DNA from 2 places in the Mesorhizobium sp. WSM4815 genome. Region 2 is predicted to be linked to the other one. Evidence: predicted binding sites of a transcription regulator. Region 2 holds the regulator's gene; the other holds the start of a gene.
The links. The regulator PhoB, encoded in region 2, activates phosphate uptake and scavenging genes when phosphate is short. The targets are predictions, from matches to a motif close to TGTCATNNANCTGTCAT.
Positions count from the first base shown of each region.

Region 1: the regulator PhoB is predicted to act here: its motif matches at 9,037-9,053, upstream of ppk2 (polyphosphate kinase 2).

Region 1 is NZ_JBVVQS010000098.1:87,982-103,705, reverse strand. Features, by position in the region: gene glyA (serine hydroxymethyltransferase) at 1-1,002, opposite strand, end outside; gene AC0L2B_RS21590 (L,D-transpeptidase family protein) at 1,257-2,510, opposite strand; gene ldtR (transcriptional regulator LdtR) at 2,872-3,387, opposite strand; gene AC0L2B_RS21580 (DUF6163 family protein) at 3,644-4,066, opposite strand; gene AC0L2B_RS21575 (enoyl-CoA hydratase/isomerase family protein) at 4,063-5,106, opposite strand; gene hemB (porphobilinogen synthase) at 5,312-6,343, shown strand; gene AC0L2B_RS21565 (nucleotidyltransferase family protein) at 6,386-6,682, shown strand; gene AC0L2B_RS21560 (HepT-like ribonuclease domain-containing protein) at 6,682-7,032, shown strand; gene AC0L2B_RS21555 (dihydrofolate reductase family protein) at 7,168-7,812, shown strand; gene ppk2 (polyphosphate kinase 2) at 8,029-8,949, opposite strand; gene AC0L2B_RS21545 (aldo/keto reductase) at 9,206-10,249, shown strand; gene AC0L2B_RS21540 (glycosyl transferase family 90) at 10,284-11,201, opposite strand; gene AC0L2B_RS21535 (hypothetical protein) at 11,459-11,617, shown strand; gene AC0L2B_RS21530 (DUF982 domain-containing protein) at 11,874-12,131, opposite strand; gene AC0L2B_RS21525 (multidrug efflux MFS transporter) at 12,280-13,533, shown strand; gene AC0L2B_RS21520 (DUF423 domain-containing protein) at 13,568-13,942, shown strand; gene AC0L2B_RS21515 (hypothetical protein) at 13,975-14,139, opposite strand; gene AC0L2B_RS21510 (hypothetical protein) at 14,208-14,351, opposite strand; gene AC0L2B_RS21505 (LacI family DNA-binding transcriptional regulator) at 14,489-15,571, shown strand; gene AC0L2B_RS21500 (TadE/TadG family type IV pilus assembly protein) at 15,591-15,724, opposite strand, start outside.
Region 2 is NZ_JBVVQS010000099.1:156,517-172,240, reverse strand. Features, by position in the region: gene AC0L2B_RS24005 (hypothetical protein) at 420-1,304, opposite strand; gene AC0L2B_RS24000 (hypothetical protein) at 1,839-2,054, opposite strand; gene AC0L2B_RS23995 (hypothetical protein) at 2,283-2,609, opposite strand; gene AC0L2B_RS23990 (PstS family phosphate ABC transporter substrate-binding protein) at 3,422-4,426, shown strand; gene pstC (phosphate ABC transporter permease subunit PstC) at 4,546-5,934, shown strand; gene pstA (phosphate ABC transporter permease PstA) at 5,927-7,540, shown strand; gene pstB (phosphate ABC transporter ATP-binding protein PstB) at 7,553-8,368, shown strand; gene phoU (phosphate signaling complex protein PhoU) at 8,404-9,111, shown strand; gene phoB (phosphate regulon transcriptional regulator PhoB) at 9,128-9,817, shown strand; gene AC0L2B_RS23960 (ROK family protein) at 10,095-11,342, opposite strand; gene xylF (D-xylose ABC transporter substrate-binding protein) at 11,609-12,649, shown strand; gene AC0L2B_RS23950 (sugar ABC transporter permease) at 12,790-14,109, shown strand; gene AC0L2B_RS23945 (ATP-binding cassette domain-containing protein) at 14,203-14,997, shown strand; gene AC0L2B_RS23940 (CHASE domain-containing protein) at 15,111-15,724, shown strand, end outside.

The sequences.
Region 1 (15,724 bases), on a different contig from region 2:
CCTGAGGTCAACGAGCATAAGATGGTTGTCGGTGCCGCCGGAGACGATGTCGAGGCCGGTTTCCTGCAGGCTGGAGGCCAGCGCCTTGGCGTTGGCGGCAACGCTCTCGGCATAGATCTTGAAGCTTGGCTTCAGCGCTTCGCCCAGGGCCACCGCCTTGGCGGCGATGACATGCATCAGCGGACCACCCTGCAGGCCTGGAAACACCGCCGAGTTCATCTTCTTGGCGATGTCCTCGTCATTGCACAGGATCATGCCGCCGCGCGGCCCACGCAGCGACTTGTGCGTGGTGGTGGTGACCACATGGGCGTATGGCAGCGGCGACGGATGCACGCCGCCGGCGACCAGGCCGGCGATGTGGGCCATGTCGACCATCAGATAGGCGCCGATCGAATCGGCGATCTCGCGAAAACGCTTCCAGTCCCAGACGCGCGAATAGGCAGTGCCGCCGGCCAGGATCAGCTTCGGCCTGGTCTCGTGGGCGGTCTTCTCGATCGCGTCCATGTCGAGCAGGTGATCGTCCCTGCGGACGCCGTAGGAAACGACCTTGAACCATTTGCCGCTCATGTTGACCGGCGAACCGTGCGTCAGGTGGCCACCAGAATTCAGGTCGAGCCCCATGAAGGTGTCGCCGGGCTGCAGCAGCGCCAAAAAGACCGCCTGGTTCATCTGGCTGCCGGAATTCGGCTGAACGTTGGCGAAGTTGCAGCCGAACAGTTTTTTGGCGCGCTCGATGGCCAGGTCCTCGGCCACGTCGACGAACTGGCAGCCGCCATAGTAGCGCTTGCCCGGATAGCCCTCGGCGTATTTGTTGGTCATGACCGACCCCTGCGCTTCCAGAACGGCGCGGGAGACGATGTTTTCCGAAGCGATCAGCTCGATCTCGTGGCGCTGGCGGCCGAGTTCGTTGCGGATCGCGCCGAAAATCTCCGGATCGGCATCGGCAAGCGTGGTTTCGAAGAAGGATTCGAATTTGTTCGACACTGCCGCTGCTGTTGCCATGCTTGAGATCCTTGTCGTCCGGGGGGTCTGCCGCGCCATTAACACAGTTGCTTTCGCCCCGCCACGTTTGCGGCGCGAAATTTGCTGGTCGGATTGCGGCAGCGAGGCGAAGAGCCACCTATTTCCTCGCCTGCCGGCCGTTCAGCCGGCTACCACCCCGGCCAAACGGTGCTTGCGCACCACACGCGATACCTGGCGCACCGTCAAAAAAGGCCGCCCTCAGAGGCGGCCTTTTCAGCTAAAAAATCAGTGGCTTAGAGCGCAGAGGTGATCTGCAGCTCGTTGGCTCCGTCGAGCCCGTAGATGTCGTCGCGGAACTGCACGACGCCAGGCCCCGTCGACCAGGCCGAGATGTAGAGGAAAAAGACCGGCACCGGATTGGTGACCTGCACCGGGATGTTCTCGCCGCTCTTGATCGACGCCTCGAAATGCTGGCGGCTCCAGCCCGGCGTGTCGCGCAGGATCCAGGTGACGAGGTCGCGCACGTTCTGGACGCGCACGCAGCCCGAGGAATCGAAGCGCATCATCTTGCCGAACAGGCTCTGCTGCGGCGTGTCGTGCATGTAGACGCCGTCCGGGCTCGGGAAATTGATCTTGACCGAGGCCATCGCATTGCCGGCGCCCGGATCCTGGCGAAAGCGGTATTTCTCCGCGTCGTCGGTCGACCAGTCGACGGTCAGTGGATCGACCTCGCTGCCATCCGGTGCGAACAGCCGGATCTTGCTGTCCTTGAGATAGTTGGGGTCCTTCCGCATCAGCGGAATGATGTCCTTGCGCACGATCGAGACCGGCGCGTTCCAGTACGGATTGACGATGATCTCGTTGATCTTGGAATCGACGATCGGCGTCTGGCGATCGATCTTGCCGACGACGGCAGTGTGGCGCAGCACGACGCGGTCGTTTTCGACCGCTTCGATCTGGGCGCCGGGAATATCGACCAATACATAGCGGTTGCCCAGCGTACCGGCGCGTTCGTTCAGCCGCTGCAGGTTGGTCTGCAGCTGGCCAAGCCGGACCTGCGCCGAGACATTCATCGCCGCATAGCTATATTGGCCCAGGGTGCCGTCGGAAGGCAGGCCATGACGCGCCTGGAAGCGCTTGACCGCCGCATCGACATAGGAATCGAAGGCCTCTGAAAGGCCGGCGCTCTGCGCCAGGTCACCCGAAATCATCAAGCGCCTGCGCAACGGCACCACGTCGGGATCGATGACGCCGAGTTGCAACTTCTTGGTGTCCGGGACCCGCTCCCAGCCGCCCTGCGCGACAATGTTCTGATACTGCGCGATCGCCTGCTCGGTGTACGCAACGGTCTGCAGGCTGACGATCGGCAGCGTCGAGGCCACCTTGCCGCCCTCGCTGGCGCGGGCGTCGAACTGGTCGTTCCAGTTGCCGCGGCCCGAGGATTTCAGGATGTCCGCGATCACGTCCTGCGCGCTGGCGCCACCGGCAACCATCGTCGCGGCCAACGCGGAGGCTCCGGAAAGGAAGAAACGGCGACTGGTTCTCATGTACGCTCCAGATAGTCCTGTAACAGTTTTTTCACCGGGCGATCCGCCCGCATGCTAGGCTCGGCCCACTCTAAGGTTGGCGCCCTTAACAATTAGCCAACCATGCCCCAATCGCTTCTGTGCGAGAACGCGCCGGGCGCGATGCGCCTTCACTGAGGCGGTTGGCGGGGAGACGGATTGGCTCGCGCCGCAACATCACCCGCGTTCTCGCTTCCACCGGGAATATGGCGGCAACGTGACCCTGACCGCGATTTGGATCGGCTGGCCTCACGAAACGCAAAGACCGATGCTTTTCGGCACCGGTCTTTTGGATCGCTCCCCCGACCGCCCCCGTGGCGCGGTTGCATGCGATGGACATGCTTTACATGCGATAGGCGATAGTGTCGTTCCAGAAGCGGTCGAGGCGCTGCAAGGCGCGGTTCATCTGCTTGAATTCTTCCGTGTTGATGCCGCCGACCTGCTCGATCGAGCCGACATGGCGCTCGTAGAGGCCGGCGACGACTTCCGCCACCTCACTGCCCTTCGGCGTCAGCGAGACCCGCACCGAACGGCGGTCGATGCGCGAGCGCTGGTGGTTGATGAAGCCGAGATCGACCAGCTTCTTCAGATTGTAGGAGACGTTCGAGCCGAGATAATAGCCGCGCGAGCGCAACTCGCCGGCGGTCAGCTCCGAATTGCCGATGTTGAAGAGCAGCAGCGCCTGGATGGCGTTGATATCGGAACGGCCGTTGCGGTCGAACTCGTCCTTGATCACGTCAAGCAGGCGGCGGTGCAGCCGTTCCACCAGCTGCAGCGATTCCATGTACAGCGAACGGATCGCCTCGCGGCGGTCATCGGATACGTTGGCGGTCTTCGCCGCCGGACGGGAATTGATCATTGTCTTTGCCTCTCGTTTGTCGCCTGGTGATTTTTTGTTTTTCACCTTGATCGCGACACTATCGAATACTCATAAAATTCGACTTAAACGCTAGGGCTAACAAGAGCTTACCGGTAATAGGTTTCGAAAGAGGCTTAACGAAGGGTCACCCCAACAAGGATGATTAACCTAAAGATTTAGCCAATGATTGCGGACGGTAATTTGCCCCGTCCAACCGCAGGCGTGGGCTATTCTTGTAGAGCATCGGTCAGATGCTCTATTGCCGGCTCCGGCGCTTCTGCATCCAGATCACCACGCGAAAGACGATGTAGAGCAGCGCCACCGCCGCATGCGAGGCGAGGATCAGCGGCCGGTGACCGAAGAGTTCGGGAAAGCCGGCATGCATGACGGTCTCGGTCGCCGCGCAGATGAACCAGATCACCGGCCCCCAGGAGGCCAGCATCCACAGACCGGCGGCGGCGAAGGGAAAGAAGACGGCGAGCGTCACCGCCGCCACCTGCCAATGCACCGGCATCAGGTCGAAGCGCCACAACGAGCCGGGATAGAAGCCGATCAGCCGGATCCAGTACAAAATCCCGAACAACAGACAGTAGGCTGAGATGACGCGCTGAAACCAGGCGAAGATGACCTCGACCGTCGAGGGCTGGAGCACGACGCGTCTCGACGTGACCTCGCTCACAGCTTGAGTTCCCGTTCGCCGAGCGGAGCGAAATAGGCATCGACGTCGGCAGCACTGACGTCGTCGATGCCTGGCGGCCGCCATTGCGGCGACGAGCCCTTGTCGATGATGGCGGCGCGGATGCCTTCGTAGAAATCGTGGCCGGCAAGCATGCGGTTGAGGATACGGAACTCCATCCGCATGCACTCGTCCATCGACAGCGTCAGCCCGGCGCTGATCTCGCGCCAGGCAACATGCAGGCTGGTCGGCGAGCGGGTGCGGATCGTCGCCAGCGTCCTTGCCGCGAACGCGTCTGCGGGTGCGGCGCGCTCCAGGCTGCCAATGATGTCGCTCAGCGACGGCTGCGCGAAATGGCGAGCGATGGCTTCCAGTGTCGGACTGTCCGTTTCGCGCCGGGCCGGGACGGAAAAGCCGCGCAGCGCCGCTTCAGGGTCGCCTGTCGCAACCAGCCGGTCGAGAAAGCCGGCCTGGTCCTGCGCCTTGATCGTGTGCGTCGCCAGGCCCGACCACAAAGCGTCGCCATAGCGGATGCGGATTCCGGTCAGGGCCAGATACATGCCGAAGCTGCCACCGAGGCCCGGCAACAGATGACTGGCGCCGACATCCGGGAAAAAGCCGATGCCGACTTCCGGCATGGCGAACTGGGCGTTCTCGGTCAGCAGCCGATGCGAGCCGTGGAACGAGACGCCGACGCCGCCGCCCATGACGATGCCGTCGATCAGCGCGACATAGGGTTTTTCGAACCGCGCGATGCGGGCGTTCAGCCGGTATTCGTCGGCGAAGAAATCGACCGGCGGCTTTCCCACCCGGCCGGCCTCGTAGATGTGGAGGATGTCGCCGCCGGCCGAAAACGCCCTGCCCTCGGCCTTGACGATGACAACATCGACGTCGTCGTCGCGCTCCCAGGCGCGCAGCGCCTTGTCGAGCGCCTTGACCATGCGATGGGTGACGGCATTGAGCGCCTGCGGCCGCGTCAGCGTGACGACGCCGACGCTGCCCAGTCGTTCGAAGCGGATCTCGTTGCCGCCGCCAAAATCCATCGCCTAAAGAATCCCTCGCCCAATGCCGCCGGGACTGAAGTGCTAAAGCGTGGCGCATGGCTGCGTCAATGCCAAGCCGCAATCCTGTCCGGCAACAACGGTCAGGAACTCGTATACCGGTATCCAGCTTGTGCCTGGCACTATCGTGCCGCATTGGTCAGCGGCGGAGGCTCGTGTTAAAAGCCGCCAATCCGGAGTTTTGGCGATGAACAAATTCACCCCAGCAAAGCCTGCCGGCGCGCGCAGCGTCGACGAGATCACCGGCAGTCGCCGTTTGCGCCGCATGCGCAAGGCCGACTGGTCGCGCCGCCTCGTGCAGGAGAACCGGCTCTCCGTCGACGATCTGATCTGGCCGATCTTCGTCGTCGATGGGAAAAATATCCGCGAACCGATCGCCGCAATGCCTGGTGTCTTCCGCCTGTCGCTCGACCTTGCCGTCAAGGAGGCCGAGCGCGCGGCAAAACTCGGCATTCCGGCGATCGCCACCTTCCCCAATGTCGAGCTCGGCCTACGCGACCAGACCGGCTCGCACATCCTCGATCCGGAAAACGTCATCAACCGTGCCACGCGCGCCATCAAGCGCGCAGTGCCCGAGATCGGCATCATCACCGATGCAGCGCTCGATCCCTTCACCTCGCACGGCCACGACGGCATCTTGCGTGACGGCATCATCGTCAACGACCAGACCGTGGAGCAGGTGACGGCGGCTGCCGTCATCCAGGCTTCTGCCGGCGCCGATATCATTGCCCCTTCCGACATGATGGACGGCCGCATCGGCGCCATCCGCGATGCGCTCGACGCCAATGGTTTTCAGGATGTGGCGATCATGTCCTACGCGACGAAATTCGCCTCCGCCTTCTACGGACCCTATCGCGAGGCGGTCGGCACCGCCGGCCTGCTCAAGGGCGATAAGAAGACCTACTATCTCGACCATGCCAATTCCGACGAGGCCGTGCGCGAGGCCGAGCAGGACCTCGCCGAGGGCGCCGACATGCTGATGGTCAAGCCCGGCCTGCCCTATCTCGACATCATCCGCAGGCTGAAGGACGAATTCCGGATGCCGACCTTCGCCTATCAGGTGTCGGGCGAATATTCGATGATCAAGGCGGCCGCCGCCAATGGCTGGATCGACGGCGACAAGGCGATGCTGGAATCGCTGCTCGCCTTCAAGCGCGCCGGCTGCGACGGCATTCTCACCTATTTCGCGCCTGAAGTGGCGGCGATGCTGAAGGGGTAAGCATCGTTTTGGGATTCTGCTGCAATCCGCTAGAATGGACCCATGAGCAGGAACGAGGTCATCGAACGGTTGCAGAGAAACGCAGATGCCATCAAAGGCATGGGCGCGACTTCGCTGTATCTGTTCGGGTCGGCAGCGCGGGACGATGCCCAGCCGGACAGCGATCTTGATCTGTTCATCGACTATGACCCGGCGCGGCGCTTTTCTCTGATCGACCTGGTCGGGATCAAGCAATTTCTGGAAGAGAAGATGTCAACGGAAATCGACATCACCACGCGTGACAGCCTTCATCCCATGTTGAAGGCCGAGATCGAACGATCGGCCGTGCGCGTATTCTGATGGCCGTCCGCCGGATCGAGCCTATCCTGGCCGAGATCATGGCGGCTTTGGATGGCATCCGCACTGCCACCGCCGGCAAGACTCTGGACGACTTTCGTGACGACTGGCTGCTTCGTCATGGCGTGGAGCGCGGCATCGAGATTATCTCCGAAGCCACCCGGCACATCCCGGACGATTTGCTCGCTCTTGCTCCAGAAATTCCCTGGAAACAGATTCGTGGAATTGGGAACGTTTTGCGTCACGAATACCACAAGACTTCCGACGCCATCGTCTGGACCGTAGTGACAGACAGTCTGTCGCCGCTCCGCCTAGCTGTCGAGCGCATACTCGAGGCGTCGCGGCGCAAGTAGCTGCTGCAACTACCCCTTCTTTGCGAGCCAAACGAGCCGCTTTCTGCTCGGCAGCGAAATACCGCTTGCAAAACGCAATCGGTCTAGATAGAAACAACTGCTTGCATTTCACAACTGGATTAGAGGGAGGTCCTCATGTCAAAGCTTCGCGTCAACGCTTTCACCGTATCTATCGACGGCTTCGGCGCCGGTCCCGACCAGGACCTGAAAGAGCCGCTGGGCGTCGGCGGGGAAGCCCTGCACACATGGATGTTCGGCACCCGAAGCTTCCGCAACATGTCCGGCGAAGATGACGGGACCACGGATACCGACGACGCGTTCGTAACGCGCAGCTTCGAAAACATCGGCGCGTGGATCATGGGCCGCAACATGTTCGGACCGATCCGCGGCGCTTGGCCCGATGACACCTGGAAGGGCTGGTGGGGAGACAATCCGCCCTACCATGTGCCGGTTTTCGTGCTCACCCACCATCCGCGGGAACCTATCGTCATGGAGGGCGGCACGACCTTCCATTTCGTGACCGACGGCATTCACTCGGCGCTGGAAAAGGCGAAAGCCGCGGCTGACGGCAAGGATGTCCGGCTCGGCGGCGGCGTCGCCACGATCCGGCAATATCTGAGGGAAAAGCTCATCGACGACATGCATCTGGCGATATCGCCGATGCTGCTCGGCTCAGGCGAGAACCTTTTTGCCGGCATCGACATGGTCAAACTCGGCTACCGCTGCAGCGAGCAGGTGGGCACGCCGAATGCCATGCATGTCACCATCGAGCGGGCGTGAGCCTGGTTAAGTTCCCCCTTCTCCCCTTGTGGGAGATGGTGGCCGAGCGAAGCTCGGTCGGATGAGGGTGTTCCAGCTTGGCGCACACCTACGTTCAAATCGGGCGCACAGCGCCAGGATCACCAGCGCCTCATTTCTTCCAACACCCCTCTTCCGTCTCGGCGCTGCGCGCCGATCCACCTTCTCCCACAAGGGGAGAAGGAAGAGGCGCGCTCCTCAATACTTCTCCGGAACATACAGCTCGCGCGGCAGCACCTGGCGCTCGTATTCTGGATTGAAGACGCGATCGGGCAGCGTGATCTCTTCGTGCGGCACTTCCTCATAAGGCATCTGCTTGAGGAGATGATCGATGCAGTTCAGCCGCGCCCGCTTCTTGTCGTTGCCTTCGACGATGAACCAGGGGGCTTCGGGAATGTTGGTGCGGGCGAAGGTCTCTTCCTTGGCCTTGGTATACTGTTCCCAGCGCACGCGCGACTGCAGGTCCATCGGCGACAGCTTCCACTGCTTCATCGGATCATGGATGCGCATCTGAAAGCGCATCTGCTGCTCCTCGTCGGTGATGGAGAACCAGTATTTGACCAGGGTGATGCCGGAGCGGACCAGCATGCGCTCGAACTCCGGCACGTCGCGAAAAAACTCCTCGACCTGGTCCGGCTCGGCGAAGCCCATCACACGTTCGACGCCGGAGCGGTTATACCAGGAGCGGTCGAACAGCACGATCTCGCCGCCTGCCGGCAGATGCGGCACGTAGCGCTGAAAATACCATTGCGATTTCTCGCGCTCGGTCGGCGCCGGAAGTGCGACGACGCGGCAGATGCGCGGATTGAGCCGCTGGGTGATGCGCTTGATGACGCCCCCCTTGCCGGCCGAATCGCGGCCCTCGAAAACCACCACCAGCTTCTTCCTGGTGTAAGCCACCCAGGACTGCAGCTTGATCAATTCGGATTGCAGCGTGATCAGGTCGCGAAAATATTGCAGGCGATCCATCGAGGGCGGATGCGCGTTCTTGTAGATCCTGGCGATTTCCAGCGACAGCGCCGGTTCCGACATCTCCAGCTCGTAGTCCTCGTCGAGCGTGTCGGCGAGTTCCGCTTCCAGCCAGTCCCTGGCGGGAGAATTCTGTTTTGCTTCGGTCATTTATGCTGCTCCGCGTGCACGCCCGCGTCGGCCTCGGCCTGCCGGCCGAGATCGGACACATTGAGCCGACTTGCATATAGGCCGGCAATGACGGTTTTATTGCAGCCGGCCCGCACGCCGGTCGCCCAACTCCGCGAGATGTGATCGATCAGCCTGCCTGGCACGCACGACAAGCGGCTCGAATTGTCCTACAAATGCCAGGTTTCCCCGGGCAACCTTCAAAGCACCCTTTTCAACGCAATCGCGAGGATCTGACATGGAATACCGCACACTCGGCCGTTCCGGGCTGAAGGTTTCGACGCTGACCATGGGCACCATGACTTTTGGCGGCGCTGGCGCATTTTCGGCGGTCGGCAAGACCGATCTCGACGAGGCACGCCGGATGATCGACCTCTGCATCGATGCCGGCATCAATCTCATCGACACCGCCAATGTCTATTCGAACGGGCTTTCGGAAGAGATCATCGGCGAAGCGCTCGGCGGCAAACGCAAGGGCGATGTGCTGATCGCCTCCAAGGCGCGCATGCGGATCGGCGACGGTCCCAACGATGAGGGCCTGTCGCGCTATCATCTGATCCGCGAGTGCGAGAAGAGCCTGAAGCGCCTCAGGACCGACGTCATCGACATCTATTTCCTGCACGAATGGGACGGCACGACGCCGCTCGAAGAGACCATCGCCGCGCTCGACACGCTCGTCAGCCAGGGCAAGATCCGCTATGTCGGCTGCTCCAACTATTCCGGCTGGCAAGTGATGAAGGCGCTGGGGATCAGCGACCGCCAGCACCAGCCGCGCTTCGTCACCCAGCAGATCCACTACACGCTGGAAGCGCGCGAAGCCGAATACGAACTGCTGCCGATCTCGGTCGACCAGGGGCTTGGCGTGCTGGTATGGAGCCCGCTCGCCGGTGGACTGCTGTCCGGCAAATACCACCGCGACCAGGCCACCGCCCGCCAGATCAGCGGCTGGACCGAACCGCCGATCCGCGACGAGGACCGGCTGTGGCGGATCGTCGACGTGCTTTCCCATATTGGCGAGAACCATGGCGTTTCGGCGGCGCAGGTGGCGCTTGCCTGGCTGCTCGGCCGGCCCGCGGTCAGTTCGCTGGTGATCGGCGGACGGACCGAAGCGCAGTTCAAGGACAATATCGCCGCAGCCGGCCTGGTGCTGACCAGCGATGAGCGCGCACGCCTCGACGCTGTGAGCCGCCCGCCCGTTCTCTACCCCTATTGGCACCAGCAATTCACGGCAAAAGACCGGTTTGGTCCGGCCGATCTGGTTCTTGACCGGGAGGACATCTGACAACGATCCGGATCAGGTCGAAGTCGCCGCGGGCTTAGCCTGAAATAAAACGCCAGACCTCGGGATCAGGCTCGATCTGGCCGCGGAGCACGAAATATTTGTAGAGCACGAGCAAGCAGATCGCCTGCTCGGCCCGCTCGTCGGCGAACTTGCGGCAATAGGCGTTGGCGGCGGCAACGATGCGTTCGGCCTCAGTCGGATGCCGTTCGAGATATTGCACCCGCTCGGCAAGATCCGTGAAATCGGGTTCGAGCGGCACATAGTGAACACCAGCCACGAGTTCGCTTTCGGCGAACCATGTCTCATATGTCGGCGGTGGCATCAGGCACAGCGAATTCGAACTCATGACCCATTTCAAGTTGATCGCCACATCGTTGCCTTCGAGCGAAATGATGTAGCGACAGCGCCGCTGCTGGTCGATGCTCGGATAAGATTTGCGATATTCCGGCGCTGCCGTCGGTTTGGGCGTTCCGACATCGCAAAAGGGCAGATCGCGCGCAACCTCCAGAAGCAAGGTCCTTATCGGGTTGTTGAGCTCGCCGCGCCACACCGCAACCGGAAGCTTGTCCGCGAAGGCTACATAGTCGGCGGGCATGTGGAAGTGGCGGAACTTGTTGAGCTTGAACAGCACCCCGTTGCTGTTGTCGCCGGCGATCGGCCGATCCTTGACGATTGACGGCATCGCAGGCACGTCGACGACGTCGCCGAATTCGAGATCGATGCGCAAATCGGGATCGAAGTAGCGGGTAAATTCCTTCAGATCGTAGTAATACATGCTCCGGCCTCTCGGTAGCCGGCTGACCGGCACGGCCCCGCCGCTCGGCGCGAAAGCGTCCTGCAATCTGTTGTAGCAGTTAAGACGCGCGCGGACCGATCCGTCCGAAAGCCTGGCCTGATCGAGCAACCCGGCGAGCCTGCGGCGGAACAGCGCCTGCGGTGCGATATCGCGCACGGCATTGCGCGCATAGTAGAATAGCTTCTATGCGTTTCTTTGAAGGGTGGCCATCGGTCACTTGGTGAAAAATCGGCTTGTGATTTGCCCCCCGGTCCCTCCTACGCCATTGTGCCGGCTATCTTGCAAGCCACGGAACCGTGTTCAGCCGGCCTGCCTGGCTGTCCATGGAGCCGATCGCTCTTTGCGGTGTTGTGTTTGTAGCCCAATGCTCCTAGGCAGGGCTAAGAACCTTTGGGATTGTGAAAGGAAGAGATATGGCGCGAGCACCGAATTACGGCCAGGAACGCAAGGAACGCGACCGGCAGAAGGCTGCCAAGAAGGCGGAAAAGCAAGCGGCCAAGGTTGCAGCCAAGGAACGTTCGAAGCCGGAAGACGAGACCACGTCCGAGACCGAAACGGAAACCGCAGAGTAAACTGCAGGGCAATCGCTTCATAGTGACGGCGAGAAGGGAACTGACTGCAACTTTGGCGCGCTTTCTGCAACGCCGGAGATTGGCGAAACCCTTGGTGCAGGCCGCTTTCTCCCGTCCGGTGAGAAATGCCCGGTCCACCCTTCGCAGCTGCTGCGGAGGACGGCAGGGCAAGAGGGCAGCGCAAGCTGAAGCGATTGCCCCTTAGTAAAAGCGCACCCGGCCCGCGAGGCGGATCAGATCAGATTTCGCTGCGTCTTCAGACCGGCGCCTTGTCGCTGACGAAAACGTTCACTTCGCGGGCGGCGGCGATGAAGGCACGCCTTGCGATCATTGCCGGTTTGTCGCCGGCCAGCGCATCATGGCAGGCCTGCAGCGCTTCGCGATGCTTTGGACTGCGCTTGCCGGGCCAGTTGTTGAGGAGGTAGTCGGAAGCCTCGCGGGCCGTGCGCAAGAGCTGAGTGGTTCCCGCCGCGCCCTTGACGGTCACGGGTGTTTCAAATCGGTTGTTTTCCATCGCCGCTCTTACGCCATCGCCGCTCGCGAAGCGAGCGCGAAAGTGGTTGCCACCGCAATCACGCCGCGAAGCTGCTAATCCCCTGGCAGGCAGGCCGCGCCAGTTCTTGTGCAATGATGCCGTCGAGAGGCTGCAGGACAGGACAGACATGCCGCAAGACCCTGCCACCCAAGGCGCCCACAATATCCATTGGCGCCGCAATCTCGCCGTGTGCTTTGCCGGCTCGTTCAGCACGCTTGTCGCCATGACTCTGCTGTTGCCCTTCCTGCCGCTTTACGTCGAGCAGCTGGGCGCCGAGGGCCACGCGGCTGTTGTGCAGTGGTCCGGCATCGCCTATGGCGCGACCTTCTTCGCCGCCGCGCTGGTCGCGCCGCTGTGGGGACGGCTTGGCGACCGCTACGGCCGCAAGCTGATGCTGGTGCGCGCCAGTTTCGGCATGGCCGTCTGCATGTCGCTCACCGGCATGGTGGAGACCGTCTGGCAATTGGTGCTGCTACGCCTGCTGATTGGTTTCGCCGGTGGCTATTCCTCGGGCTCGACCATTCTCGTCGCCATGCATACGCCGAAGGAACGGTCGGGCTGGGCGCTCGGCGTGCTGTCGGCCGGCATCACCGGCGGCAGCCTCGTCGGTCCCTTGCTCGGCGGCGCGCTGCCGCCCTTGATCGGCATCCGCGCCACCTTCCTGCTCGCCGGCGGCGTCATTTTCCTGGCGTTCCTGGCAACTACTTTTCTCATCAAGGAGGACCCTCGCCCGGAAACCGACAAATCGGCATCGACCGAGAAGCCGAAAGGCGGCTGGTCGCAAATCCCGGACAAGCGCCCGGTCGTCGCGATGCTGGTGACCGGCATGCTGCTGAGCTTCGCCACCATGTCGATCGAGCCGATCATCGCGGTCTATGTGCAGCAGATCATCGAGGACCAAAGCCGGGTCACGCTGATGTCCGGCGTGGTCATGTCGGCGGCGGCACTTGGCGCCATCCTGTCGGCCTCGCGTCTCGGCAAGCTCGCCGACCGCGTTGGCCACTGGAACGTCATCATCGCGGCGCTTGCCGTCTCGGCGCTGCTGCTGATCCCGCAGGCTTTCGTCACCCAGGGCTGGCAGCTCGTCGGCCTGCGTTTCCTGATGGGACTCGCGCTTGGCGGCCTCTTGCCCTGCATCACCAGTGTCATCCGCCATAGTGTTCCGGACGGCGTCGGCGGCAATGTGCTCGGTCTGTCGATCTCGGCGCAGTATGTCGGACAGGTTGCCGGCCCGCTGCTCGGCGGCTTCGTCGGCGGTCATTTCGGCATGCGCGCGGTGTTTCTCGGCACATCCGTGCTGATGGCGGGCGGAGCGGCGTATAATTGGCTGGTCCAGTCGCGCCGCGCACGCGACATGCTGGTGCAGGCGGGCAAATCCTGACACCGTTTGCGGGCCACTTCACGGAGTCCAAGCCATGAGCACAGCCGACCACCCAGCAAGCGGCATCGGCCGCATCCTCGTTTTCGCCGGCGGCCTGTGCGGCGCGGCCGGTGTAGCGCTTTCTGCCGCGGCGGCACATCTGGGCGGCGCTTTCGTCGGCACGGTCGCGACCTTCCTGCTCATGCATGCACCGGTCTTCCTTGCCGTCGGCCTCGTTGGCGCAAACCGGATCATGCGAACCGCAAGCCTTATTCTTCTCGTCGGGCTTGTCTTGTTCTGCGGCGATCTGCTTGCCCGCGACTTCCTCGGCTCGCGGCTTTTTTCGATGTCGGCGCCGATCGGCGGCACCTTGCTCATCGCCGGCTGGCTGGCGGTTGCGGCCTCGGCGCTGAAGCGCCCGCGCACCTGAGGCGGCCGGATTCGGTTTCCGCCAAACGACGGTCAGTCAGACGATGGCCACTTTTGCCGGCGCTTTGGCCGGACCGGCAGGTCGCGATTGCGTGCCGCCGGCTTGGCCAGTCGCCGCCGCTCCGGCCTGTCGATGGCCGGCGAGATGCCCCAATAGTTGCGATAGATCTCTTCGAACAGATGATTGATCGGGTGCATGGCTTGGTTTCCTTTTCGATTTGAGATTTGAATCGATCCAATCGACAGGCATGAAAAAGTGCTGCCGATCAGCTCCGCCTGCGCTCCACGAGAAAGCGAAGATCGCGGATCCACGGGCCGGCGCTGCCGCGGCGTGTCCGGGTCGCCGGCTTCGAAATTATGCTCCAGTCGTTGCGATAGACGTCTTCGAACAGATAGTTGACGGGGTGCATGGCTCGCTCCTTCCTGAATCGATCCAATGACGACACTTAAATTGGATCGATTCAAAACTAGGCTTGGATCACGCTGATGTCAAGCAAAATTTGAATCGATCCAACAAAGATGCTAGATAGCAGGCTGGAGGCAGAAAATGGCATCATCCAGCGAAAGCAATACAAGGCCAATCCGGCTGGCAGACATCGCCAAGGCCGCCGGGGTTTCGCACGGCACCGCCTCCAACGTCTTCAGCCGTCCCGAGATCGTGCGCGAGGAAGTCCGCGAACGGGTCAAAGCGGCGGCCGAGGCGATGGGCTATGCCGGTCCCGACCCGAAGGGTCGGCTGCTGCGCGCCGGCAAGGTCAACGCGATCGGCGTCGCCACGACCGAGCCGCTGTCCTATTTCTTCGATGATCCCTTTGCCCGCGCGATGATGGCCGGCATTTCCGAGGCCTGTGACGCCACCGGCGCGGGAATAGCGCTGGTATCGGCCGGCAACCAGGAAAAACTTGCCTGGAACATCCAGAGCGCGCTGGTCGACGGCTTCATCCTGTTCTGCATCGAGGGCGGCTCACGGCTTGTCGAACTGACGCGCGAACGCAAACTCCCCTTTGTCGCGCTTGAGCTCGGCTTCGACGACGACACTGTTTCGGCAATCGGCGTCGACAATGTCGCCGGCGCCCGCCTGGCAGCGCAGCATCTCGCCGAGCTTGGCCATCGGCGCTTTGCCGTGCTGGCGCTGCCTTTCGCCGACGGCAGTACCGGCCTTGTCTCGCCGGAGAAGGTCCGGACGGCCCTCTACACCGGCACGCGCGATCGCCTCGTCGGCTATTTCGAGGCGTTTTCCCGGTATGGCGTCGATACCGCCGGGATACCGGTATACGAGACCGAAAACGACGAAGCCAGCACAAGGGCCGGCCTCAAAACGATCTTCGCCTCGGCAGCGCAGCCGACCGCCATCCTGGCGATGTCGGACCGGATCGCAATGGTCGCGATCGAATGGTTGGCCGAGCGTGGCATTGCGGTTCCCGGCGACGTCTCCGTCGTCGGCTTCGACGGCGTGCCTGACGCCGCACTTTGCGATCCTCCGCTGACCACGGTCGCGCAGCCAATCGTCGAGATCGGCCGCCGGGCGGCGCGAACGATCCTCGATTTCGATGGCACGGTGCGGCGCGAGACGCTTGGCGTCGAGCTTGTCGTCAGGGCATCTTCGGGACCGCCGCCCAAGGCAGCCTGAGCCCGGTCGTCAAATTAATTTAATACGTGGCGCGGTTTCCTGCGCCTCGCCAGTGTTCTTGCCCCGCCCGCAGGGAACGCAGGTCCGATTTGGCGGCGACCGCCCGTCCAAAATCTACGGCAATGCCAAGCGAAACAACAAGCGGAACGGCCA
Region 2 (15,724 bases):
GCCCGAAGGCCCGCGGCCTTTTACGGGACGTAAGAATGTTTGAAGCGTCGACGACGAAGCGACGATTGACCTGGAGGCAGCGGTCCTGATGATCAGGCCTGCGCGGGTGGCGTCCATAGAAGGGACTGTGTATGACCCGCAAACTACCCTTATTCGCCGCGTTCGGCCTGGCGCTTGCTGCCCTGGCGGCGTGTGACCAAACTCAATCGGGAGGAACGCAGGCGACGACCGCTGGCCAATTGCCGCCACCTCCAGCCGACACGATGACGCCGGCACCCGCAACCCCGCCAGCTCAGACAGCCCCTGTTCAGTAGCAGATCGTCGTTTTCAAAAAGGAACCCTCGCCCCGAGAGGCGGGGGTTCGCTTTTGCCATTTCAGCTGCGAAGCGGTGCGGCATGACTGATGCTGCGCTTGTCCTTCAGGGACCGAACATTACAAGCTCGGTGAACGACAGATCTCCAAGCGAGGGTGGTCTGGGACCCCTAAAATATTTCAGCCCGCTGTTGGCGCGGTACCACCCGAACAGACCTCCAATCGGCTCCCTGGCGTCGACGACGCAAAGCAGGATGCCGCTTCGCAAGAGAAAGCGCCCGATGGCACCGGCGCACCGGCTCAAATCCGCGAGGGAGCGGCAATAGACGATCTGATAGGATGGGATAAGACCGCGCAATATCCGGCGCGGCATCAATACGAAAGGAAACGCTGCTCCGTCGCAAATGCAAATCAATGACCGGCAGCCAAGTGCTGAGTGTTCCGAGAGTATGTACCTCTCGCTGTCGGACAGCATCGCCATTTCCGCAAGATCGGGACGAGCTTCAAGCACGCGACATGACCGCTGCGACGAACTAAAAGCCGGCAAGAAGGCAAATTGTCCGGTGGTGAAGGGCCGAAAACCGAGCGCCCAGTTGGCTTTCAACGTTGCGGGCGCCGGCGAAATATTGGTGTAGGTCACGTCCCTTCGCTTGAGAATCGTCGTGACCAATTTGGCGCCATAGGGACGGAATTCTGCGTCGACGGACCAGCTTGAAAGGTTGCAGCGGACTTCGTCGCCTTCCTGCCCGGGATAACGGGTATAAAGGGTCAGCACAACGCCGACGATCCGATCGGCCTTCTCCAAGGCCAAGCCGTATTGTGGGAACTCGGCGACGGGAGGCCGCTGCGCCAAACGGGTTAGCGCCTGTATCCAGTAACTCCGGTCACGCTTCGGAAACCCCCGGCACAGGCAGTCGACCACTCCTTGCCAATCTGCTTCGCGAATTGGTCGACAGCGAACGCCAGGAGGGAGAGCGCCAAGCACGGCCATAAGTCGACTTCCAGAATAGGCTAAAGCGCGTTTCGGCTGAACGGATCCAATGCGACGCGCTTTAAGTTCTTGATTTTATGCATGTCGTTATCGCAAAAACGCTGCGCAGCCTCGGGTCAGGCCCGAGGGCATGCTTTTGCGCGACATGCATCTTCGGTATGCCTCATACGCTAACACGTTGGCGTACAACGATTAATAATATGTGCCGCATTTAAAGACGACTTTCTGCACTGATCACGAAGACGCAAATCAGATTGGCCACGACGCGTCGACGAGCGGTTCCCGTCAATTAAGGAATCGTTAACTAAATCCCTATCTACTGGTCGGCAATTCACCTCCAACCCGTGACCACGGATGTACTGGCGCGGTCGAGGTGGAAGGAAAGGTCGGCCATGTGCCGGCCTTTTTGTCTCGAGGGCTATTGTCGTCGGGCGCCCTCAGCTTCAAGCGTAACGGCACGCTGATGGGGCCGCCGATTCAGCCAAGCGTCGTTCGGTGGCGTCACCTCGAGCGATCGGACCGGTTCACCAGATATCAGTGTTGCCCGCGTCTCGCATTGACATGGCGTGCCAATTCCGGCGTCTCGAAGACGTAGTCGCTCCAGGCCGATTCCGGAATCTGACCGGCCAGATAGCATTCCAGCAAAAGACGTTGCTCAGGACTGAGAGGTCTCGGCGCGCGCTCATGGTCCAGTCTCAGCGAGTGAAGCAGATTTCTGGTCACGTCCGAGACAGTGAAGTGAATCGACATGTGTTCGGTCTCCATGCGCCAAATCAAAACGCCACAGCGTGTGTTGTGCGTCCAAAGCGACGGGCGGCACTGCAATGGCTGTTTAACGTCGAAGGCCGGATAAGGTTCAACGCGGCTGCCGGCAACGCCGATCAGGCAGCCCGAAACCCACCAGTCAGCTCTCGGCCTGCGCGTCTAACCGAACCGCTGCGGCAGCTGCGCAGCAACGTTTTCGGGGCGGCCGGCTGGCTATTCGCAGACCATGCGGACCCGTTTCCCGGGTTGGCTGACGTTCCTGCAGGCGAGCGGTTTCGCCGGCTCGGGTGACGGCGTCGGCGGTTGTTTGGCAATCCTGGCGATTTTCCTTCTCGGCGCCGCGGAGGTGTCGATTTTGCGCGCCGCCGCTGTTTCAGGCGTTTCGGGCGCCGCAGGAAAGATATCGGTCTGCAGCAACTGAGGCCGTTCGGCTTGCGCCTGCTGCTGCGGCCGGTCCCAGAACCGCCGGACATCGAGCGGCCTTGGAATGACGACGGTGCCGTCGTAGCTGCGCGAGCAGCCGCCCCCTAGCAGCAGCATCGGGCACACGAAAAAAGGCAGGATCCGTCGCAACATCGGCAACACCCTTGCGGGATCTATAACGCGGCTTCGGTTCTACCGACAACCGTCGGAATACACTGCGGACAAGGCTAGCGCATGACCCGGAGAATCGGAATCGATTTCGCTGGGGATCATGCGCAAAAATCAAAGTGCCGCAGCGTCCCTGGCGCGACTTTGGCGCGATTGGGGGTCGGGGCATGGACGATTGCCTGCCCAAGCCCATCAGCCCTAAGCCCATTAGCCAAGGGCGCCTTGCTCGAAAAGGTCCGCGGACGGGAAATCCACGCGCGGGATAGCCACGTCGGCCTATCGGGTCCAGCCGATTCGGCGACGCGTTGCGACAAGGCTATGGTGCGATCGCACCATACCAAAGCATGCGCCCGGTTGGAACAATAAGCGCATTCGAGTTCCGCTCCTCCAGTTACGGGCGGGAGCAGCGACCGCCGGCAAGAAGCAGGGTCAGATTTACCCCAACGGACCTGCTTCGGCGATGGCACGGCCATGACCTCCTTGGCCGCATGCAACGCGCTCCCGCCCGGATTTTCTTTTTCGGCGCCAATTGTTCGCCCGTCCAGGCAAATGCCGGCCGCAATTCGCGCAAGCTGCTGATTCCAGCGGCAAACCACGGCTGTACCGGCGAGACCCGCGGCCCTTCCTTTTGACGGGGCAGTGCGGCGGTTACCGGGCTGACATCAAACTGTCATGTGACTGTAATAATCGGGGGCTATGGCCTCAGCGGGCGCCGAAGGAATGGCGCCGAGAGACCATTTTTCCGAACAGGAGCAGGCCACATGAAGAAATTCCTCCTTACGGCGTCGGCCGCGGCGCTTGCGCTCGCCGCGTCGGCTGGTTATGCCGCCGCGCGCGACCAGATTCAAATCGTTGGTTCGTCCACAGTGTTCCCCTTCACGACGGCTGTCGCTGAAAAGCTCGGCCAGAGCGGAAAGATCAAGACCCCGGTCGTCGAGTCGACTGGCACCGGCGGCGGCATGAAGCTGTTTTGCCAGGGCGTCGGCGAAAATACCGCCGACTTCACCAATGCCTCGCGCGCCATCAAGGATAGCGAGCTTAAAACCTGCAAGGCAAACGGCGTGACGCCGGTCGAAATCAAGGTCGGCTTCGACGGCATCGTACTGGCCAACTCGAAGGCAGGGACTGTCGTCGATCTGACCAAGGAACAGGTTTTCAAGGCGCTCGCCAAGAACGTCGCTGTTGACGGCAAGGTCGTCGCCAACCCCTACAAGAACTGGTCGGATGTCGATGCATCGCTTCCCGCGACAAAGATCGAGGTGCTTGGCCCGCCGCCGACATCCGGCACGCGCGATGCGTTCGTCGAACTCGTCATGGATGCGGCCTGCCAGGAAGAAGTGAAGGCGGCTAATGAAAAGGGCTGCGGCGAGATCCGCGAAGACGGCGCTTTTGTCGAGGCCGGCGAAAACGACAATCTGATCGTCCAGAAGCTGGAAGCCAACCCCAATGCCTTCGGCGTCTTTGGCTTCTCGTTCCTTGACCAGAACGCCGACAAGCTGCAGGGCCACAAGGTCGACGGCGTCGAGCCGACTTTCGAGAACATCGCATCCGGCGATTACGGCGTTTCCCGCTCGCTCTTTGTCTATGCCAAAAAAGAGCATGTCGGTGTCATCCCCGGCATGCAGGAGTTCATCGCCGAGTACACCTCGGATGCTGCATGGGGTCCTGATGGTTATCTGGCCGACAAGGGCCTGATCCCGCTGCCGGACGCCGAGCGCGCCAAGTCGGCCGAAAACGCCAAGGCCCTGAAGGGCATGGGCTCCTGATGTTTCGGGGTCCGAGCCTACCGCTCTGACCCCTCATATCCTAAAGCACAAAGCGCGGGATCTTAGGTCCCGTGCTTTGAGCCGGTGAATGACCGGCGGTCGAGGGGACGTCCCGAATCATGGTCGGTTATCTCGTTGTTCTTCTGGTGGTTCTGGCCGCTGCTGCCTATTGGCTCGGCCGGACCCGCGCTATTGCCAGCGTCAATGGCGACGTCGCGCGACTGCATTCGCTGCCTGGCCAGCATGGCATGTTTCTGGCGCTTTTTGCTGCCGGTCCCGCGCTGCTTGCGATCGTGTTGTGGTCGCTGGTGACGCCGGGAATTGAATCGTCGATCATTGCCGACCGCTTCGCCTCCGAGTTGTCGGGAATGGGCGTCCCGCAGGTCGAAGCTTTCATCCGCGACGCTCGCGCGATGGCCTTTGGCGGGCTTGTCGGCTTCGCCGACCCCACGAAAGAGGCGGCCGCCGCCCTCTACAAATCGGTCCATGCGACCAGCACCTGGATCATCTGGACCGTCGCACTCGTGCTTTCCGCGTCCGGATTTTACTGGGCCTATTCACGCATCGCCCAGGCCTACCGGGCGCGCCACGTGGTCGAGCGCGTTCTTCGCGCATTCTTGATCGCCTGTTCGGTGGTCGCGATCCTGACGACGATCGGCATCGTCCTGTCGCTTATCTTCGAGTCGCTGCGGTTCTTCCAACAGGTGCCGTTCTACAAGTTCCTGTTCGGCACGCATTGGTCGCCGCAGAGCGCCTTCACCGGCGCGGGAGCCGAGGCCGGGGCGGTCAACGAGGACATTTTCGGCATGGTGCCGCTCTTTGCCGGCACGTTGCTCATCACCTTCATCGCCATGCTGGTGGCCGCGCCTATCGGGCTGATGGCTGCGATTTACCTTTCGGATTACGCCTCCAAAAGCGTCCGCGCGGTCGCAAAGCCGGTTCTGGAAATCCTCGCCGGCATTCCGACCGTCGTCTACGGCTTCTTCGCCGCGCTGACGGTTGCGCCCTACTTCCGCGGTATCGGCGAAAGCCTGGGCCTCAACGTCGCATCTGAATCCGCGCTCGCCGCAGGCGTGGTCATGGGTATCATGATCATTCCCTTCGTTTCCTCGCTTTCCGACGATGTGATCAACGCCGTTCCGCAATCCCTGAGAGACGGTTCTGCCGGCCTCGGCGCGACCAAGTCGGAAACCATCCGCAAGGTGGTCCTTCCCGCTGCCCTTCCGGGCATCGTTTCGGCGATGCTGCTTGCCGTCAGCCGCGCAATCGGCGAAACGATGATCGTGGTCATGGCGGCGGGGCTGGCGGCAAACCTCACGGCAAATCCGCTCGAAGCGGTCACCACCGTGACCGTGCAGATCGTGACGCTGCTGGTGGGCGACCAGGAGTTCGACAGCGCCAAGACGCTTGCAGCCTTCGCACTCGGCCTGGTGCTGTTCTGCATCACGCTTACCCTCAACATCGTCGCTTTGCGCGTCGTCCAGAAATACCGAGAGCAATATGACTGATGCGATCTCGTCATTCGGCGCCGTCGGACGGCCGGTCAGCATTCATACCGACGATGCCGCGAAGGCGCGGCTGAAGGGCCGCTACCGCACGGAAACGTGGTTCAAATGGCTCGGCGCCGCGGCTGTCGCGTTGGCCGGCTTGTTCCTTGTGCTGCTCCTGTCGACGATCGTCACGCAGGCGATTCCGGCGCTGCGGCAGAACTATGTGACGCTGCCGATCGATCTTTCAGCGGCCAAGGTCGACCCGGCGAAACTCGATGAAGTGAACTACGACGCCATCGCTCAGGAAGCGCTTACGGCAAAATTTCCGGATGTGAAGAGCCGCCAGGACAAGCGCCTGCTGCGCGGGCTGATTTCCACCGGCACAGGCGTGTTCCTGCGCAAGGATATTGCGGCTGATCCAGGGATGCTCGGAGGAACGGTGGACTATGCGGTTCCACTTGACGATTTTGCCGACCTCTATCTCAAGGGTTTGCTTGCCGACGTCGGTTCGGACGAAGCGATTTCGACAAGCGTCACGCCTTCGGGAACCAGCGGCGACATCGATCTGACCTTCGGCGACGATGCCATGCTGGCGCTGGCGCGCGGCCATGGTGCGACCGAGGGCGAAAACGGCATGTTTACGCTGACGAGCGGCGCGTCGTCGCTGCTGGTCGCGTTCAATGGCGGCACGGTCAAGCTGACCTCGCTGTCGCCTGCGGCCAACGGCACGGTGATCGCAAAAGGCACGGTGATCGAGGCGCTGGACAGCACGGCGCCCGCCGCGAGCGGCCAGGCATTCCTGCGCGTCATCGAGACGCCGGAAGCATCGCGAAAGATTTCGGACAAGGTGATCGTCTGGCTCGACACGCTGAAGAGCGCCGGCCTGATCGAAAGCCGGTTCAACTCGATCTTCTTCTTCACCGGCGCAAGCCGCGAGCCGGAATTGGCCGGTGTCTGGGGCGCGGTCGTCGGATCGTTCCTGACCATGATCGTAACTCTCGCAATCGCCTTCCCGATCGGCGTTTCAGCGGCGATCTATCTTGAGGAATTTGCGCCCAAGAACCGGCTGACGACGATGATCGAAGTGAATATCAACAATCTGGCGGCGGTGCCTTCGATCGTCTTCGGCCTGCTTGGACTTGCCGTATTCCTGAATTTCTTCGGCATGCCGCGCTCAGCCCCGGTGGTCGGCGGCATGGTGCTGGCGCTAATGACCCTGCCGATCATCATTATCGCCTCGCGCGCTTCGCTGCGCGCCGTGCCGCCTTCGATCCGCGAGGCGGCGCTTGGCATCGGAGCGTCCAAGGTCCAGACCGTATTCCATCACGTCCTGCCGCTGGCGATGCCGGGCATCATGACCGGCACCATCCTCGGAATGGCGCATGCGCTGGGCGAAACCGCGCCGTTGCTGATGATCGGCATGGTCGCCTTCATCGTCGACATTCCCGGCGGCTTCACCGATCCCGCGACGATCCTGCCGGTGCAGATTTTCATGTGGGCGGATTTCCCGGAAGCGGGGTTCCAGCAGAAGACTTCGGCGGCGATTTTGATTTTGCTGGTGTTTTTGGTCATCATGAATGCCATCGCGGTGATACTGCGCAGGCGCTTCGAGCGGCGCTGGTAAGGAGTAGAGGATATGAACATCATGACGGAAGCCGGCGTCGAGCAGAAACTGAGCAGCGCAACCAACGCCCCTTCGATCAAGATGAAGGGCGAAAAGGTCTCTGTTCACTACGGCGAGAAGCGAGCTCTGTTCGACGTCGATCTCGATGTCCGCGAGCATCAGGTGACGGCGTTGATCGGCCCATCGGGCTGCGGCAAGTCGACGTTCCTGCGTTGCCTGAACCGAATGAACGACACCATCGATATCGCGCGGGTGAGCGGCAAGATCACGCTCGACGGCGAGGATGTCTACGACCCCAAAATCGATGTCGTCGAGCTGCGAGCTCGCGTCGGCATGGTATTCCAGAAGCCGAACCCGTTCCCGAAGTCGATCTACGAAAACGTCGCCTACGGTCCGCGCATCCACGGCCTGGCCAGGAGCAAGGCCGAGTTGGACGGCATCGTCGAATCGAGCCTGAAGAAGGCCGGCCTGTTCAACGAGGTCAAGGATCGCCTACTCGAGTCGGGAACCGGTCTGTCCGGCGGACAGCAGCAGCGTCTGTGCATTGCGCGCGCCATCGCCGTGTCGCCGGAAGTGATCCTGATGGACGAGCCCTGTTCGGCGCTCGATCCAATCGCCACCGCCCGCGTCGAGGAACTAATCGACGAACTGCGCCAGAATTATACGATCGTCATCGTCACCCATTCGATGCAGCAGGCGGCGCGCGTGTCGCAACGTACGGCGATGTTCCATCTCGGCTATCTGGTCGAGGAGGGCGCGACCGACAAGATGTTCACCAACCCCGACGACAAGCGCACCCAGGACTATATCACCGGCCGGTTCGGCTGAGCGGTCCGGCGAATTTCGAACACGAGGACAGCACCATGGGTGAACACACCGTCGCATCTTTCGACGAGGAACTGGAGCACATCGACCGGCTGATCCGCGACATGGACGAGCTCGCCGCCGCAATGGTCGCAGCCTCGATCCGCGCGTTGCTTGCGTCGGACAATGCGATGGCGCAGCGCGTCGTCTCGGACGACGCCATCATGGATGCGCGGCAGCGCGAACTCGACGACAGCGCCATCACGCTGATCGCCAAGCGGCAGCCGATGGCGCAGGATCTGCGCGCCGTGGTTGGCGCAATCCGCATGGCGGGCGATCTCGAGCGCATCGGCGACCTTGCCAAGAACATAGCCAAGCGGGTCAGCGCAGTCGGGCAGAGCGCGACGCCGCGGAATCTGTCGCACGGTATCGATGCGATGGCGGATCTCGTTCTTGTGCAGCTGCGCGGCGTGGTCGAGCACTATGTGTCGCGCGATGCCGGCGCGTTGAAGGAACTGCGCGCCGACGACCAGAAGATCGACGTGAAATACACGGCGGTTTTTCGCGAGCTCCTGACCTACATGATGGAGGATCCGCGCAACATCACCGCCTGCACGCACCTTCTGTTCTGCGCCAAGAATCTCGAGCGTATCGGCGATCACGTCACCAACATCGCCGAAAACGCCTACTTTGTCGTGACCGGGCAGCAATTGCCGGCGGATCGCCCGAAGCTCGACGAAACGACGATGTCGGCGCCGGCGACATGACAGGAGTGACCGGCCGATGATCGCGCCGCGCATCATGGTGGTGGAGGATGAAGAGCCGCTGGGCGTCCTCCTCCGTTATAATCTGGAATCCGAAGGCTATCAGGTCGAGGTGGTGACGCGCGGCGACGAGGCCGAAATCCGGCTGCAGGAAAACGTGCCCGATCTTTTGGTGCTCGACTGGATGGTGCCGGCGGTTTCCGGCATCGAGCTTTGCCGGCGCCTTCGGGTGCGCCCCGAAACCGAGCGGCTGCCGATCATCATGCTGACCGCGCGCGGCGAGGAGAGCGACCGGGTGCGCGGCCTTTCGACCGGAGCCGACGACTATCTGGTCAAGCCGTTCTCGACACCGGAATTCATGGCCAGGGTCAAGGCGCTGCTGCGCCGCGCCAAGCCGGAAGTGCTGTCCAGCGTGCTCAAGGTCGGCGACATCATGCTCGATCGTGAATCGCACCGGGTCTATCGCAAGAAGAGCGAGATCCGGCTCGGGCCGACCGAATTCCGGCTGCTCGAATTCATGATGCGCCACCCGGGCCGGGTCTTCTCGCGCAGCCAGTTGCTCGACAATGTCTGGGGCGAGACGATCTACATCGACGAGCGCACGGTGGACGTCCATGTCGGCCGGTTGCGCAAGGCGGTCAACAATGGTCGCATGCCCGATGTCATCCGCACCATCCGCGGCGCGGGCTATGCGATCAGGGAAGACTAGGGGATGTGCTGATATTCAGGTGATGCCGGCCTGCAAACGGCGGCTTCCTGCGCTTACCTACAGCGCCGCGCGCCCTGTTGGGCACGCAAAGGACGCTGTAGAACTTTGATTTTGCGCACGACCTTTCCGAAATCGATCTCGATTTCGGGGTCATGCGCGGGCTCACGTACCCAAAAGTACGCTCCGCTCCGGTTCTCGGAACCCACCATTCTCGACTCGGCCTGACCTGAATCTCAACACACCCCAAGTCACGACCCGGGAATCCCTGCCTTCGGATTCAAGCCACGTTCTTTCCGACCGAGCCGGCTCGTGCCTGGATGCTCGGCGCGAAAATCTCCTGGTCGACGAAGCTTAGCGCCCGCATGGCGCAGCCTTCGCGGATCAGCGGCAGCTCGTTCGGCTCGGTGTCGAAGGAAATCGAACCCGAATGCTGGCCGCCGGCGGTCTGGGCGATGGCCTCGCGCAGCGCCGGTTCGATCAGGTCGAAGGCGGCAGCGCTGGCGCCGACCATGGCCACCGGCGCCGGATCGATCAGCGCGAACAGGCTGCCGAGCCCGAAGCCGAGTGCCTCGCCGGCCTTGCGGTAGGCTTCGCGCTCCGGTCCGTCCGTCTCGCGCGCCCGGGCCGCCAGTGCCCGCATCTCGGCGTCGCTGACATCGGCGACCGGCTCGGCGTTCTCGCTCAATTGCCTTGCACTGCGCCAGATGGCGTAGTTGCCGGCATAAGCCTCGACGCAGCCGCGCCGCCCGCAGCGGCAAAGCGCGCCGCCCGGCCGATGGATCATGTGGCCGAATTCGCCGCCCGAGGAGTGGGTGCCGGTGAACAGCTCGCCCTTCAGCACCAGCCCCATACCGATGCCGTGCGAGAGCAGGATGGCGATGAAATCGTCGCGGTAGCGATCCGGGTGGCGCCAGCGCAGCGCCACGGCCATCATGTTGCAGTCGTTCTCCATGATGGCCGGGATGCCGAACTCGCGTTCCAGAATGTCAGCGAAGGCGATGTTCGTCTGCGGCGTGATCGGCGACCACAACATGGCGCGCGCGTGGGAATCGGTGATGCCCTGGATCGCCAGCGCGATGCGGGCGACGCTTTGGACATCGAGGTCGGGATCTTCGAGCCGGCGCCGGACGATGGCGACACATTCGCCGATCAGCGCGTCGCGCGACATGGTCAGCGTGTCCAGCCGGCGCTGTTCCTCGGCGACCACTTGTCCGGCATAATCAATGACGGCGACCGACAGGAAATTCAGCGACAACACGACGGCCAACACCGCAGCGGCTTGCGGATTGAGGCTGAGGCCGACCTGCGGCCGGCCGCGTTTCAGCGAAACCGTCTCGCTCGCCTTGCTCTCGGCCAGGATGCCTTCCTGGATCAAGTCGGCAGAGATCGCCGATATGGTCGAATGGCTGAGGCCGGTGGTCGCGGCGATCTCGGTCCGCGACGGCTGGCCCGCCCGGCGCACGGCCGAAATCACCATCGCCCGGTTGCGCCGGCGCAGATCGTCATGACGGATTCCCACCGACATTTTTGTTTCCTCCTCATCGCCGCGGCCGCTCATGAATCGGAAGCCGTCGGTAATGTGCGACAAATACTGGCAGAAGCAGAAGGGGCTGTCATTATTTATTCCGAGCCTCGAAAAAAAGTCCGACAGGACGTCAAAATCCATCAGAATCGGTGTTGACAGTGCTTCGGCGTTGGACCAGTATTTTTTCGAGGCTCGAAAAAATAGGAGCCTTTGTGCCGGCCTTCGGGCCAGTTGGTCGCGCCCTACGCGGCGCAGGGAGGAATATCATGAAGAGATTCGCAGCCGCCATTCTGGCGGGGGTCGCCATGTCGCTGACGCTCGCGTCGGCCGCGCAGGCCAAGGACAAGGTCATTGGCGTTTCGTGGTCGAACTTCCAGGAAGAGCGTTGGAAGACCGACGAAGCCGCCATGAAGGCGGCGATCGAGGCCGCCGGCGACAAATATATCTCCGCTGACGCACAGGCCAATCCCGGCAAGCAGCTGACCGACGTCGAAAGCCTGATCTCGCAGGGCGCCAACGCGCTGATCATCCTTGCGCAGGATGCCTCGGCCATCGGTCCGGCGGTGCAGAAGGCGCTGGACGAAGGCATTCCGGTCGTCGGCTATGACCGGCTGATCGAGAACAAGGACGTCTTCTATCTGACCTTCGACAACCAGGAAGTCGGCCGCATGCAGGCCCGCGAAGTGTTCAAGGTGGCGCCGGAAGGCAATTACGTCTTCATCAAGGGCTCGGGCGCCGACCCTAATGCCGATTTCCTGTTCGCCGGCTCCATGGAAGTGCTCAAGGATGTCATCGACAGCGGCAAGATCAAGAATGTCGGCGAGGCTTATACGGACGGCTGGCTTCCCGCCAACGCCCAGAAGAACATGGAACAGTTCCTGACCGCCAACGACAACAAGGTCGATGCGGTGGTTGCCGCCAATGACGGCACCGCCGGTGGCGTCGTCGCGGCGCTGACGGCGCAAGGCCTGGCCGGATCCGTCCCGGTTTCGGGCCAGGACGGCGACCATGCCGCGCTGAACCGTATCGCGCTCGGCACACAGACCGTATCGGTGTGGAAAGACGCGCGCGAGCTCGGCAAGAACGCCGCCGAGATCGCCTCGCAGCTGGCCGACGGCAAGCCGATGACAGACATTGTCGGCGTCAAGGATTTCACCACGCCGGGCGGCAATGTCGTCAAGTCACTGTTCCTGACGCCGATTGCCATCACCAGGGACAATCTCAACGTCGTCATCGACGCCGGCTGGATCAAGCAGGAAGAGGTCTGCGCCGGCGTGGCGGCGGGCACCGTCTCGGTCTGCAACTGATCCGCCTTCGCTAAAAAACCTGAAACGCCGCGGCTTCACGCCGCGGCGTTTTTTTCAAAAGAGTTGTTTTTCCGCGTCTCGCGGGTAATTTCTAAGCTGCTTCCGGCATCCGCGGCAGACGGCAACGGTGGGAGGACATCATGACCGACACGACTTCCAACACGCCGGCTGCCGATCGGGCGCGTGAATCCGAGCTTAGCCCGTTCGGCCGCTTCCTCAAGGCAACCGAGCTCGACATACGCATGCTCGGCATGGTCGGCGCGCTGCTGATCATCTGGGTTGGAATCCACATCCTGTCGGGTGGGCTTTTCCTCACGCCGCGCAATCTCTGGAACCTGTCGGTGCAAACTTCCTCGGTCGCGATCATGGCGACCGGCATGGTGCTGGTCATCGTGATGCGCAACATCGATCTTTCGGTCGGCTCCGTCGAAGGCGTGATCGGCATGGTGATGGGCGTTGCGCAGGCAGAATTCCTCATCCGCGTCATGGGATTCCAGCTTGGAAATCCCTGGATATGGGTCATCGCACTGGCTGCCGGCGTGGCGCTCGGCCTCATGATCGGCGCGCTTCAGGGCTTCATTATCGCCTATCTCGAGGTTCCGGCCTTCATCGTGACGCTGGGCGGCCTGCTGATCTGGCGCGGCATGGCGTGGCTGATGACGAGCGGGCGCACCGTCGCGCCGCTCGATGCCACGTTCCAGCTGATGGGTGGCGGGCCGCGTGGCTCGATCGGGGCGACCGCGAGCTGGATTGTCGGCATTCTCGCCTGTGTGGCCGTCGCCTTGATGCTGCTCAACGGCCGGTCGCAGCGCAAGCGCTTCAAGTTTCCGTTGCGCCCGGTCTGGGCGGAGAGCCTGCTTGGTGTTGTCGCCTGCGCTGCCATCCTCGGCGCCGTCTGGATCGCCAATTCCTATCCCTGGCCGATCGGCATCGTGCGCCAATACGCCCAGCGGAACGGCATCACCATCCCCGAAGGCGGGCTGTTCATCGCCCATGGCATCGCCATACCGGTGCTGATCGCGGTCGCAGTCGGCATCGTCATGACCTTCATCACCCGGCGCACCCGTTTCGGCCGCTACGTCTTTGCCATCGGCGGCAACCCGGAAGCGGCGGAACTCGCCGGCATCAACACGCGCTGGGTGACCATGAAAGTGTTCATGATCATGGGCGTTCTGGCCGCGATCAGCGCGGCAATTGCTTCGGCCCGCCTCAATGCGGCGACCAATGCGCTGGGCACGCTGGACGAACTCTTGGTCATCGCAGCAGCCGTCATCGGCGGCACGTCGCTGGCCGGCGGCTCCGGCACGGTGCTCGGCGCCATGCTGGGCGCGCTTCTGATGCAGTCGCTGCAGTCCGGCATGGTGTTGCTCGGCATCGATTCGCCGCTTCAGAGCGTCGTCGTCGGCGCCGTGCTGGTCGTCGCCGTCTGGCTCGACACAGTCTACCGCAAGCGGGTCTGAGCATGATCCCGAGCCGAAGGTCCGCGTCAGCGAAAAGTGGACATCCGTTTCGGTCCAGCATCATGCTCGGCAAAACCATGGAAAGGAACGATCATGGCTGACACGACTGCTCCCACGCCACTGATCGATATGCGCAACATCTCGATTGCCTTCGGCGGCATTCGCGCCGTCGACGATGCGTCGATCGACCTTTTCCCGGGCGAGGTCGTGGCGCTGCTCGGCCACAACGGTGCGGGAAAGTCGACGCTGATCAAGATCCTGTCCGGTGCCTACAAGCGCGATTCGGGCCAGATCTTCGTCAATGGCGAGGAGGCTTCGATCGCCAATCCGCGCGACGCCAAGAAATACGGCATCGAGACGATCTACCAGACGCTGGCGCTCGCCGACAATGTCGACGCCGCCGCCAACCTGTTCCTCGGCCGCGAGCTGATGACCGGCTGGGGCACGCTCGACGATGGCGCCATGGAGGCCGAGGCGCGCAAGGTGATGGGCAGGCTCAATCCCCGCTTCCAGCGATTCAAGGAGCCGGTGGTCAAGCTTTCGGGCGGCCAGCGGCAGTCGGTGGCGATCGCGCGCGCCATCCTGTTCAACGCCCGCATCCTGATCATGGATGAGCCGACGGCGGCGCTGGGACCGCAGGAAACGGCGCAGGTCGGCGAACTGGTCATGCAGCTCAAGGCCGACGGCATCGGCATCTTCCTGATCAGCCATGACATCCACGATGTGTTCGAGCTTGCCGACCGCGTCTGCGTCATGAAGAATGGTCGGGTCGTTGGCACGGCGCGCACCGGCGACGTGACCCAGGACGAGGTGCTCGGCATGATCATTCTGGGCAAGTGTCCGCCAGGCGCCATACCGGGGCCAGGCGCGCTGAAGATCGCCGCCTGAAGCGTCAAATACCTGTCACGTGATATGCCAGCCGTCATGATGGTTTGGCCGCGCCATTGTGTTGCCACGGGGACTTGCCCATAAGATGGGGAACCATGGGTCGCAGCCGCAGCTTGAAGAAGTTCTTCCCGATCGTCGCTTTCATCGCCGTCGCGCTGATCAGCCTGACAATGGCGGGATTCGCCTATTTCGCCACGCAGGAAGCGGCGCGCATCAAATTCGAGGCGACGGCGGACGACGCCCTCAACCGGATCGATAGCCGCATCGACCTGCATCTGTCGATGCTGCGATCGACACACGCACTGTTCGAGGCTCGCAATGGTGACATTTCGCGGAGCGAGTTCAAGGCGTTCTTCGATGCGCTGGGTATCAACGACAATTTCGCCGGCCTGCGCGGCATCGGCTTTCTCCGGCTGGTGAGAGCCGGCGACGAGGCAGCGGTCGAGCGTGCCATCCAGCACGACTATGGCGTCAGCGATGCGATCTATCCGGCCACGACAACGCTGCCATGGCGTGCGCCCATCACGCTGTTCGAGCCACTGGATCCTTCCAATCAATCCGGCATCGGCTACGACATGTTCACCGAACCGGTGCGGCGCGAGGCGATCGAAAGGGCGATGGCCGACAATCAGCAGCACGCAAGCGGGCGCGTGCAGCTGGGCCAGGAAACAGGTGCTGCGCAGACCTTCACCGGCTTCCTGGTTTTCGTGCGGCTCAACATCGAAAC